3 regions of the Actinacidiphila sp. ITFR-21 genome follow, and region 1 is predicted to be linked to each of the others. Evidence: riboswitches for the same ligand, from Rfam matches in the RefSeq annotation. Region 1 holds a riboswitch; each other region holds the start of a gene.
The links. Region 1 has a riboswitch for S-adenosylmethionine ahead of RLT57_RS33580 (putative leader peptide). Riboswitches for the same ligand answer to the same signal wherever they lie in the genome.

Region 1 (3,263 bases):
GCGGTGACGAACCCGACCGGCGTGGTGCTGATCTGGCCGAGGTACTTGGTGTTCGGCACGTGGGTCGCGTCGTACTTCAGGCTGAGCGTCGGGCCGAAGTAGATGTCCACCTTGCCGTTGGCCAGGCCGAGGAAGATCGGCGCGCTGTCGGTGAAGTACTGGACCTTGTACGGCTTCTTGCCGACCCCGGCGCACTTGGAGGCGCCGTCGGTGAGGATCTGCTGGAAGGTCGACCCCGGGCTGGTGGCGATCGTCAGCCCGCACAGGTCGGTGAGCTGCGTGGCGGAGTCGATCGGTACGTCCTTGGCGCCCAGGAAGGACTGGCCGTCGTTGAGGTAGGTCGCGAAGTCGACCACCTCCTCGCGGGCCTTGGTGACGCCGAAGTTGTCCTGGCCGACGTCGTACTTGGCGTTCTGGACGCCGGGGATCACCGTGGGGAAGGTGCCGTACTCCACGTTCCAGGTGACGCCGAGCACCTTGGCGACGGCGTTGCGCAGGTCGACGTCGAGGCCGATGGGGTCGCCGTCGGAGTTCTCGCCGCCGTGCGGCAGGCCGGAGACGCCGGGCGTCTGGGTGGTGCCGAGGGTCAGCTTGCCGGCGGCGCGGATCTTGGCGGGCAGCTCCGCGTTCAGCGTCGGGTCGGTGGCGACGGCGGAGACGACGTCCTGGTCCGGGATGGCGGTGGAGGCGGCCGACGTGGCCGGGGCGGCGGCGGTCGTGGCGCCGGTACCGGAGGGCGCGGCCGAGCCGGAGTCGTCGGAGGAGCTGCCGCAGGCGACCAGCAGGGTCAGTCCCACGGCTGCCGCGGCGGTGGCCGCGGCCAGGCGCGGTACGCGGCGGCTGGAGCGTCTTTCGGTGGTCACGGGATTGCCTCTCGCACGGTGGTCGGTCCCGGTGCGGGACGTGGCGGGCACCGGGACGGGGGAAGAGAAGAGAAAAGGGGGGCGGCCGGGCGGGGATCCGGTCGCGCGACTGCCCGCAGCACCACGAGGGGCCGCCGGAGCGGGCCCCGGCCGGCCGCGCGGCGACGGCGGGCGGGAAGGAACGGGAGCGGTACGGAGCCGGAGCGCCGGGACCGGACCGGACCAAACCGGGCCGGTCGCGGGCGGGTCCTCAGACGGTCAGCGGGCCCGGGGACGTCTCGGTACCCGGACACAGGGCGCTGCTGACCCGCAGCAGGTCGACATGGCGGCGGACCACAAGGACCGGGAACGCACCACGCGGGCGTGCCGCGTGCCGGCAGTGCCGTATGTCCATGTCCGTCCCCTCGTTCCCCTCGGTCCCGTCGGGCCCTTGGGGGCACCGCGCTTACGGGACGTCCGTGTCCCGTCGGGTCGTCACCTGGAGCACCCCGCCGCGGAGGAGGGTTGCTGGTCAGCCAGCCAGGGCTGCGCGCTGACGCTCGTAACCAGGGGTCACGTTAACCGCCCGGCGACTTTCGGACAATCCCCGCGGGAGCGACGAACGTCACTGTCCGGGCCCCCCGGGGCACGCGTACCGGCCGCCGCACCGGGGAAACGGTCGTGGGGCGGCCGGTGTTCGGCCGGTGGGGGATTGTGTCCGGCGGCGTCGCGGAGTTACGGTGCTGGCAGGTCATGAGTGTCAGCGACAAGCCCTGGCTCGCTGAACGGCAACCCTCCTCCGCGGCGGGGTGCTCCAGGTGACGACCGGGCGGGACCGAAGACGGCTCCGCAAGCGCGGGCTCGAGCGGGTGCGAGCCGATCGAGGCGGAGGTGACGTGGTGCGGGAAAACCCTGGGCGGTTCATGACCACCGTTGCCATGTACTCACGGCGTCACATCGACCTCCAGCGCGTCGCCGGCGCGCTGTGTCCGGGTCAGCCGACGGCCGCCCTGCGGCCCACCGCATCCCCGCCCGCGCCGCTTCCCCGCTGCCTTCGGCGCTCCTAGCCCCCGCCGGTCGGGGGCGGCCGGAACCCCGACCCCGACCCGCTCGGCCCGCCGGACGCGGCACCGGACCCCCGGCGCCGACGGTGAGGCCGGCACCCGCGCGGGCCACTTCGACCGCCCCGCCCTGCCCCGCCCACTGCCACGCCGCGGCCCGAGCGCCCCGCGCGAAGCCCCAAGGAGGCCCGCCCGCATGAGCAGACCCCGCAAGCAGATCCACCTCGCGGCCCACTTCCCCGGCGTCAACAACACCACGGTGTGGAGCGACCCGGCGGCCGGCAGCCAGATCGAGTTCAGCTCCTTCGCGCACCTGGCCCGTACCGCCGAGCGGGCCAGGTTCGACTTCCTGTTCCTGGCCGAGGGCCTGCGGCTGCGCGAGCAGGGCGGCGAGATCTACGACCTGGACGTGGTGGGACGCCCCGACACCTTCACCGTCCTCGCCGCGCTGGCCGCCGTCACCGACCGGCTGGGACTGGCCGGGACGATCAACTCCACCTTCAACGAACCGTACGAGGTGGCCCGCCAGTTCGCCTCCCTGGACCACCTGTCGGCCGGACGCGCCGCCTGGAACGTCGTCACCTCCTGGGACGCCTTCACCGGCGAGAACTTCCGCCGCGGCGGCTTCCTCGCCCAGGACGACCGCTACGAGCGGGCCCGGCAGTTCCTGGAGGCGACGTGGAAGCTGTTCGACTCCTGGCGCGGTGACGAGATCATCGCCGACAAGGAGTCCGGCCGGTTCCTGGCCGCGCCGGGTCCCGGGCGCTTCGACCATCACGCCGACCACTTCGACGTCTCCGGCCACTTCAACGTGCCGCGCAGCCCGCAGGGCCGCCCGGTGGTCTTCCAGGCCGGCGACTCCGAGCAGGGCCGGGAGTTCGCGGCGTCGGCTGCGGACGTCATCTTCACCCGGCACGGCACCCTGGAGGCGGGAAAGGCGTTCTACGCCGACGTCAAGGGCCGGCTGGCGAAGTACGGGCGCTCCCCCGAGGAGCTGCTGGTACTGCCGGGCATCACCTTCGTCCTGGGCGACACCGAGGCGGAGGCGCACGAGAGGGCGGATGTGGTCCGGCACCAGCAGGTCAGCGGGCAGACCGCGATCAAGTTCCTGGAGCAGCTGTGGAACCGCGACCTGAGCGCGTACGACCCCGACGGGCCGCTGCCCGCGGTCGATCCGCTGGTCGGCGAGAACACCATCGCGCGGGGCCGGGCCGGCGTGGGCAAGCGCGACCCGCTGCCGATCGCGGCGCAGTGGCGGGCGCTGGCCGAGGAGAAGAAGCTCTCGATCCGGGAACTAGTCGTCGAGCTGACCAGGCGGCAGGTCTACGTCGGCACCCCGGAGCAGGTGGCACGAACCCTC
Region 2 (3,263 bases), 1.4 Mb from region 1:
CGAGCGGTTCGGGCTGTCGCCGGCCGCCTTCCAGGAGCTCGCCGACGGCACCGACGCCGTCGTCCACTCGGGCGCCGAGGTCAACCTCGTCTACCCCTACCAGCGGCTGCGCGCGGTCAACGTGCTCGGCACCCGTGAGGTGATCCGCCTGGCCACCGCCGGGACGGGTCCCGCGCGGCCCGTCCACCACCTGTCGACGCTCGGCATCTTCCCCCGGACCGGGGCCGTGCCCGACGAGGACTCCTTCCCCTCCGTCGAGGACGTGCCGGACGACGGCTACGGCCAGAGCAAGTGGGTCGCCGAGGCCATGCTGCGGGACGCGCGCCGCCGGTACGGCCTGCCGGTGAGCCTCTACCGGATGGGCGAGGTGATGCCGAACACGCGCACCGGGGTCTTCAGCCACGGCGGCAGCCTGGCCGAGTTCCTGCTGGACGCGTCCGTCGAACTCGGCGTCACCTTCGGCACCGGCGCGCTCGGCGACTTCACCCCGGTCGACAACGTCAGCCGCCTCATCGCGACCGCCGTCCGCGACAGCCGCGTGGGGCAGACCTTCCACGTCGTGCAGCGCGAGTCGACCCGCCTGGACGACCTGCTCGGCCACGTCGCCGCCCGGTTCGGCCTGCGGAGCGTCGACTACGCGGAGTTCCGGCGGCGCGTCGCCGAACAGGACTCGCCGCTGCTCCAGCGGCTCGCCGCGGTGCTGCCCGACCCCGCCGCGGGCCCGCGGACCCTGACCGAGCTCTTCCGCGACGTGCCCTCCCCCGACGTCAGCCGCAACTGCCACGAGTTCGTCGACTCCGCGGCCGTCGAGTGGATCCCCCTGGACTCCGAGGTCTTCCACCACTACGCGGCGGCCCTGCGACCGCCGTCGGCCGCCCGCCGTGAGGACCTGCGGCTGCTCGGCAGGGCGGAGATGACCTCCTGATCCCCTGACAGCCGCGCCTCGGGGCCGGCGCACCGGTGGAAACACGTCGACGGCGGCCGGAATGCCGCCGAGAAGCGATCCGGTGTTCCGGCCCGCGAAGCCGAATTGTTGCACCGGTGTTGCGGTAATACCGGGGCGGAACGCGGTGGCCGGGCGGCATACGGCCACCGCGAATCGGTGTGCGCCGAATTCCCCCCGAACTCTTGCCCCGCCGCCCCGCACGGGGCTATCTTCCTGCCGACAGGTGATGAGTGTCAGCGTTCGGCCCTGGCCTGCTGACCGGCAACCCTCCTCCGCGGCGGGGTGCTCCAGGTGAACACCCGGCCGTGCCGCAGGGGCCCGGCAAGCGCGAGACCGGCGGGCGGTGCGCCCGCCGCCAAGTGGAGGTGCTGACGATGGGTGAGCGGCAGACGTCGCGGCCCGAAGGTCGCAGCGCCGTACGGGCGTTCCGGAGCTCCTCCCGTCGTCACATCGACCTTCAGCGCGTCGCCGCCGCTCTCTGTCCCGGGCTGCCCGCCGGCCGCTGACACGGCGCGGCCGCCCCGGGCGGGCAACATGCCGCCACCGGGCCGGACCTGACGGCGGCTCCGGCCGCGGCCCGGCGGGCACGGCACGGCCCGCGCGGCACGCACGGTAGCCGGTCGGCGCGGGATCACGCCGGCCGGCCCGGCGTACCTCCCCGGCGATCCCCCGCGGAACCGTATCCCGTACGCGGCGCGGTGAGCACCGACGGATTCGGCCGCCTGCCGCGCCTGACACGCCCAGTCGCCTTCCCGGAAAATCCGGTGCCCCGCGGTCGATGACGTCCGCGTGAACGCGTGTGCTTTCTCCCGCCGACCCGGAAACCGGTCGCGCGAACAGATCTCCGTACGCATGCGGCTGCCATTGGAGCCGGTCCGCAAATCCGCCATGCCCGAATACCGGACAGGATTCCCGAACCATGAGTGACGACATTCCGCAGACGCCACAACCCGGCGACGCGAACCCCGAACCACCGCAGCCCGGCCTCGTCGAGGCGAACGTCGACCTCGACGCCGCCAAAAGCGTCTCCCGGCGCCGCCTGCTCACCTTCGGCGCCGTCGGCGTGGGCGCCGCCGCTGCAGCCGGCCTGGGCAGCTGGGCCTTCATCAGGAGCGACACGAAGGACAGCGGCACCGCCGACGGCCTCACCGTGACGAGGTCGTGGGCCGACCGGCAGCTGACCGTCACCGCCCCCAGCGGCGTCTGCGACGCGCCGCTGATCGTCGCCTACGAGAAGGGCTTCTTCCGGGACGCCGGGCTGAACGTCGTCCTGAAGAAGACCGGCACCGACGAGGACGCCACCGCCGCCGTCGGCTCGGGCAAGTACATAGCGACCAACGGCATCTTCTTCAACTTCCTCGGCCCGATCTACAACGGCACCCCGGTCAAGCTGTCCGGCGGGCTGCACCACGGCTGCCTCGACCTCTACGCCCGCAACGACGGCTCGGTGCCCACCGTGGCCGCGCTCAAGGGCCGGAAGATCGGCGTGAGCAGCCTGCAGGGCTCGGCGCCCAACTTCTTCTCCCTCGACCTGCTCGACGCCGGCATCAACTCCAGTCCGGCGGCCAAGCAGGTCGAGTGGGTCGTCATCGAACAGGACCTCCTACCGAAGGCGCTCCAGGACAAAAAGGTCGACGCCATCGCGACCGCCGGCGGCTTCCTGCCGATCATCCAGGGGGTCAAGGACGGCTGGGCAAAGGAACTCTCCGACAACCGCGACCTGAGCCGCAACGCCTCCTACCCGTGCTGCGCGGTCGCCCTGAACGAGACCTTCGTCAGCCAGGACCCGGTCACCGCCGCCAGGCTGGTCAACGCCTGGGCGCGCGGCTCGCGCTACGTGGGGGCGAACCTGCAGGAGACCGCCGAGATCGAGTCCGGCAGGCACTACGTCCCGGACACGGCGGCCAACATCCTGCCGGTGCTGCAGACCCTCACCTTCGACCCCTCGCCCAAGAACCTGCAGCGGGTCCTCGAGCCGGGCATCGACAAGTTCATCCACACCGGCTTCCTCCCCGCCGGTACCGACGCCCGGGCGCTGGCCGACAAGGTCTTCGTCAACCTCGGTCTCGACTTCTGAGGAAGACCATGGACCCCACCACGCTCAACGCCGTCCCGGCCGCCACCCCGGCGGCGGCCGGGACGGCGGCCCCCACCGGGACGACCGTCCAGGGCGCGGCGCGTATCCACGCGGCCCTGGAGAAGGTCACCCACCCGGTCCGCGTCAACCCGGTCCTCACCGGCGCCGGCGTCCTCGCCTGGGCCGCCTTCAGTACGATCACCGAGGTCGTGCACGACAGTCCGGGACTGCCGCTGCGCG
Region 3 (3,263 bases), 5.0 Mb from region 1:
ATCGGCGGCGGCAACGACCTGTTCGCCACGCACTTCCACCTGTCGATCAACGTGATCACCTGGTTCGTCCGGATCGGCTTCTTCGTCCTGCCGGTGCTGGCGTACTGGGTCACCAAGCGGATCTGCCTCGGACTCCAGCGCCGCGACCGCGACAAGGTGCTGCACGGCCGGGAGACCGGCATCATCAAGCGGCTGCCGCACGGTGAGTTCATCGAGGTGCACGAGCCGCTGTCGCAGCAGCAGCTGCACGTCCTCACCGCCCACGTCCAGCCCAGGCCGATCGACCCCGGCCCCGAGGTCGACGAGAACGGCGTCGAACGCAAGGTCGGCCCGATCGCCAAGGTCCAGGCCCGGCTCTCCCGCAACTTCTACGGCGAGCACAGCCAGATCCCGAAGCCGACGGCCGAGGAGTACGAGGAGATCACCAGCGGACACGGTCACCACTAGCCGCGCGCCGTACGGTCGCCGAACGGCCCCGGGCCGTCCCCCGCACCCCTTCCCGGGGGCGCGGGGGACGGCCCGGGGCCGTTTACGGCTGCCGTTTTCCACGGCCGTCACCCGTCGCCCGCCGGCCGGGCCGCGCGGGTGGCCGCCCGTCGCCGCACCCCGCCGGAACGCCCCGGCTCCCGAAGCGGGGGCCGGGGCGGCGTATGGCGGGGCCGGTCTTGGTGACGGGCGGGGACGCGGGGCGCAGGGCTACGCCGGGACGCAACGGCCGTTCTCGGTGCGGTAGGACCAGCGGGCGCCGTCCTTGACGAGGGTGGTGACCGCGTCGAGGAAGCGGTCGATGTGTTCGTCGGGGGTGCCGGCGCCGAAGCTGACGCGGATGGCGTTGAGGGAGCGTTCGCCGGGGGCGGCGTCGGGCGCGCCGCATTCGCCGGGCTCGTCGGGCTCGCTGTCCAGGAGCGTACGGACCAGCGGGTGGGCGCAGAAGAGGCCGTCGCGGACCCCGATGCCGTGCTCCGCGGACAGGGCCGCGGCGAAGTGCGAGCTGTTCCAGCCCTGGACGACGAAGGAGAGCACGCCGACCCGGGCGGAGTCCTCACCGAAGAGGGACAGCACCCGCACCTCGGGCACCGTGGCCAGCCCCTCGCGCAGCCGGGCCAGCAGCTGCCGCTCGCGGGTGACCAGCCGGTCGTAGCCGGCCTCGGTGAGGGCGCGGCACGCCGACGCGATGGCGTAGGCGCCGATCACGTTGGGCGATCCCGCTTCGTGGCGGGCGGCCACCGCGGTGTGCCACTCGACGTCGAGCTGTCCGTCGACCCGGCGGGCGACCTTGCGGGTGGCGCCGCCGCCGGCCAGGTACGGCTCGGCGTCGCGCAGCCAGTCGGGCCGGCCGGCGAGCACGCCGGAGCCGAAGGGCGCGTACAGCTTGTGCCCGGAGAAGGCCACCCAGTCCACGTCGAGCGCGGTGATGTCCACCGCCTGGTGCGGGACCAGCTGCGCCGCGTCCAGGACGATCCGGGCGCCGTGCCGGTGCGCGGCGGCGGCCAGCTTCCGTACCGGCCACAGCTCCCCGGTCACGTTGGACGCGCCGGTGACGCAGACCAGCTTGGGGCCCTTGGGGGCGCCGTGCAGTGCCACGTCGAGGGCGGCGACGGCCTGTTCGGGGGTGCGGGGGGCGGACAGCCAGGTGACGTGCGCGTCCTCGCCGCGCTGCCAGGGCAGCAGGGAGGCGTGGTGCTCGGTGTCGAAGACGTAGACCTGGGTTCCGGCCGGCAGTACGGCCGCGAGCAGGTTGAGCGAGTCGGTGGTGGACCGGGTGAAGACCACCTCGTCGTCCGGGCGACAGCCGAGGAACCGCGCGACCGTCGCGCGGCTCTGCTCGAACAGGTCGGTGGACAGCTGCGAGAGGTACCCGGCGCCGCGGTGCACGCTGCCGTAGTAGGGCGCGTACGCGGCCACGTCGTCCCACACCCGCTGGAGGGCCGGCGCGCTGGCCGCGTAGTCCAGGGCCGCGTACGTGACCTCGCCGCCCGTCACCAGCGGCACCCGGACGTCGCGTCCGAGGACCGGCAGCGGTGACGTGGTCTCACAGTCGGTAGCGGTCGCAGGGCTGTATACCGTCATGACAGAGCTCCCCAAGTCCGGCTTGCTGCGAGCCTTGCTTGCTCACAGCCTGGTCCTCACCCGGGGCACCCCACCACGGACGGAGGGTTGCCGGACAGCGAGCCGGGGCCTTGACGCTGTCACTCGTGACCTGGAGGACATTGTGCCAGAAGCCGGCGGACGCGCAAGACGCCGTCCACGACGCGGACGGCGTCCCCTTTGATGAGACGAAAAGCTACGCGTTGCTGGCCGCGACCCAGCGGTCCAGCACGGCGGCGGCGGCCCCGGAGTCCACGGACCGCGCCGCCTGCTCGATACCGGCCGCGATCTGCTGCTCCAGCGGTCCGTCGCCCGGGTGCAGCGCCACCAGGGCGGCGGCCGAGTTGAGCAGCACCGCGTCCCGTACCGGACCGGTCTCGCCGGCCAGCAGCCGCCGCGCCACCTCGGCGTTGTACGCCGCGTCGGCGCCGCGCAGCGCCTCCACCGGCACCAGTTCGATGCCCACGTCGCGCGGGTCGAAGGAGGTCTGCCCGACCTTGCCGTCGCGGACCACCCAGACCTGGGAGGTGGCGGTGGTGGTCAGCTCGTCCAGGCCGTCGTCGCCGCGGAACACCAGCGCGGAGGAGCCGCGCTCGGCGAGCACCCCGGCGAGGATCGGCGCCATCCGCGCGTCGGCGACCCCGGTGGCCTGGGCCCGTACCCGGGCCGGGTTGGTCAGCGGGCCGAGGAAGTTGAAGGTGGTGGCCACCCCCAACTCGGCGCGGGCGGTGGCCACATGGCGCAGCGCCGGGTGAAAGCGCACCGCGAAGCAGAAAGTGATGCCGGCCTCGGCGGCGACCTCCACCACGCGCTCCGGGGTCAGTTCGAGATTGACGCCGAGCTTGCCGAGGACGTCGGAGGCACCGCTCGCCGAGGAGGCCGCCCGGCTGCCGTGCTTGACGACCTTCGCGCCGGTCCCGGCCACCACTATCGCGGACATGGTGGAGATGTTGACCGTCCTGGCCCGGTCTCCGCCGGTACCGACGATGTCCACGCTCGGGCCGGGCACCTCGATGGTCCTGGCGTGCTCGTACATCGTGCGCACCAGGCCGGAGATCTCCTCCACGGTCTCGCCTTTGGCGCGCAGCGCGACGGCGAACCCGGCGATCTGCACGTCGGTGGCCTCACCGCGCATGATGCGGTCCATCGCCCAGGCGGTGTCGTCTTCGCTCAGG

Region 2: it holds a riboswitch for S-adenosylmethionine, as region 1 does, so the genes downstream of both, RLT57_RS33435 (putative leader peptide) here and RLT57_RS33580 (putative leader peptide) in region 1, are expected to answer to the same signal.
Region 3: it holds a riboswitch for S-adenosylmethionine, as region 1 does, so the genes downstream of both, RLT57_RS06270 (aminotransferase class V-fold PLP-dependent enzyme) here and RLT57_RS33580 (putative leader peptide) in region 1, are expected to answer to the same signal.

Annotation. Positions count from the first base shown of each region.
Region 1 covers NZ_CP134605.1:6,393,963-6,397,225, reverse strand. Annotated here, with positions in the region: gene RLT57_RS28315 (ABC transporter substrate-binding protein) at 1-863, opposite strand, end outside; gene RLT57_RS33585 (putative leader peptide) at 1,114-1,257, opposite strand; SAM riboswitch class IV at 1,300-1,410, opposite strand; SAM riboswitch class IV at 1,592-1,704, shown strand; gene RLT57_RS33580 (putative leader peptide) at 1,766-1,909, shown strand; gene RLT57_RS28310 (NtaA/DmoA family FMN-dependent monooxygenase) at 2,100-3,263, shown strand, end outside.
Region 2 covers NZ_CP134605.1:4,959,249-4,962,511, reverse strand. Annotated here, with positions in the region: gene RLT57_RS22330 (non-ribosomal peptide synthetase) at 1-925, shown strand, start outside; SAM riboswitch class IV at 1,169-1,280, shown strand; gene RLT57_RS33435 (putative leader peptide) at 1,321-1,452, shown strand; gene RLT57_RS22325 (ABC transporter substrate-binding protein) at 1,866-3,023, shown strand; gene RLT57_RS22320 (ABC transporter permease) at 3,032-3,263, shown strand, end outside.
Region 3 covers NZ_CP134605.1:1,409,434-1,412,696, reverse strand. Annotated here, with positions in the region: gene qcrB (cytochrome bc1 complex cytochrome b subunit) at 1-447, shown strand, start outside; gene RLT57_RS06270 (aminotransferase class V-fold PLP-dependent enzyme) at 697-2,070, opposite strand; SAM riboswitch class IV at 2,084-2,201, opposite strand; gene trpD (anthranilate phosphoribosyltransferase) at 2,285-3,263, opposite strand, start outside.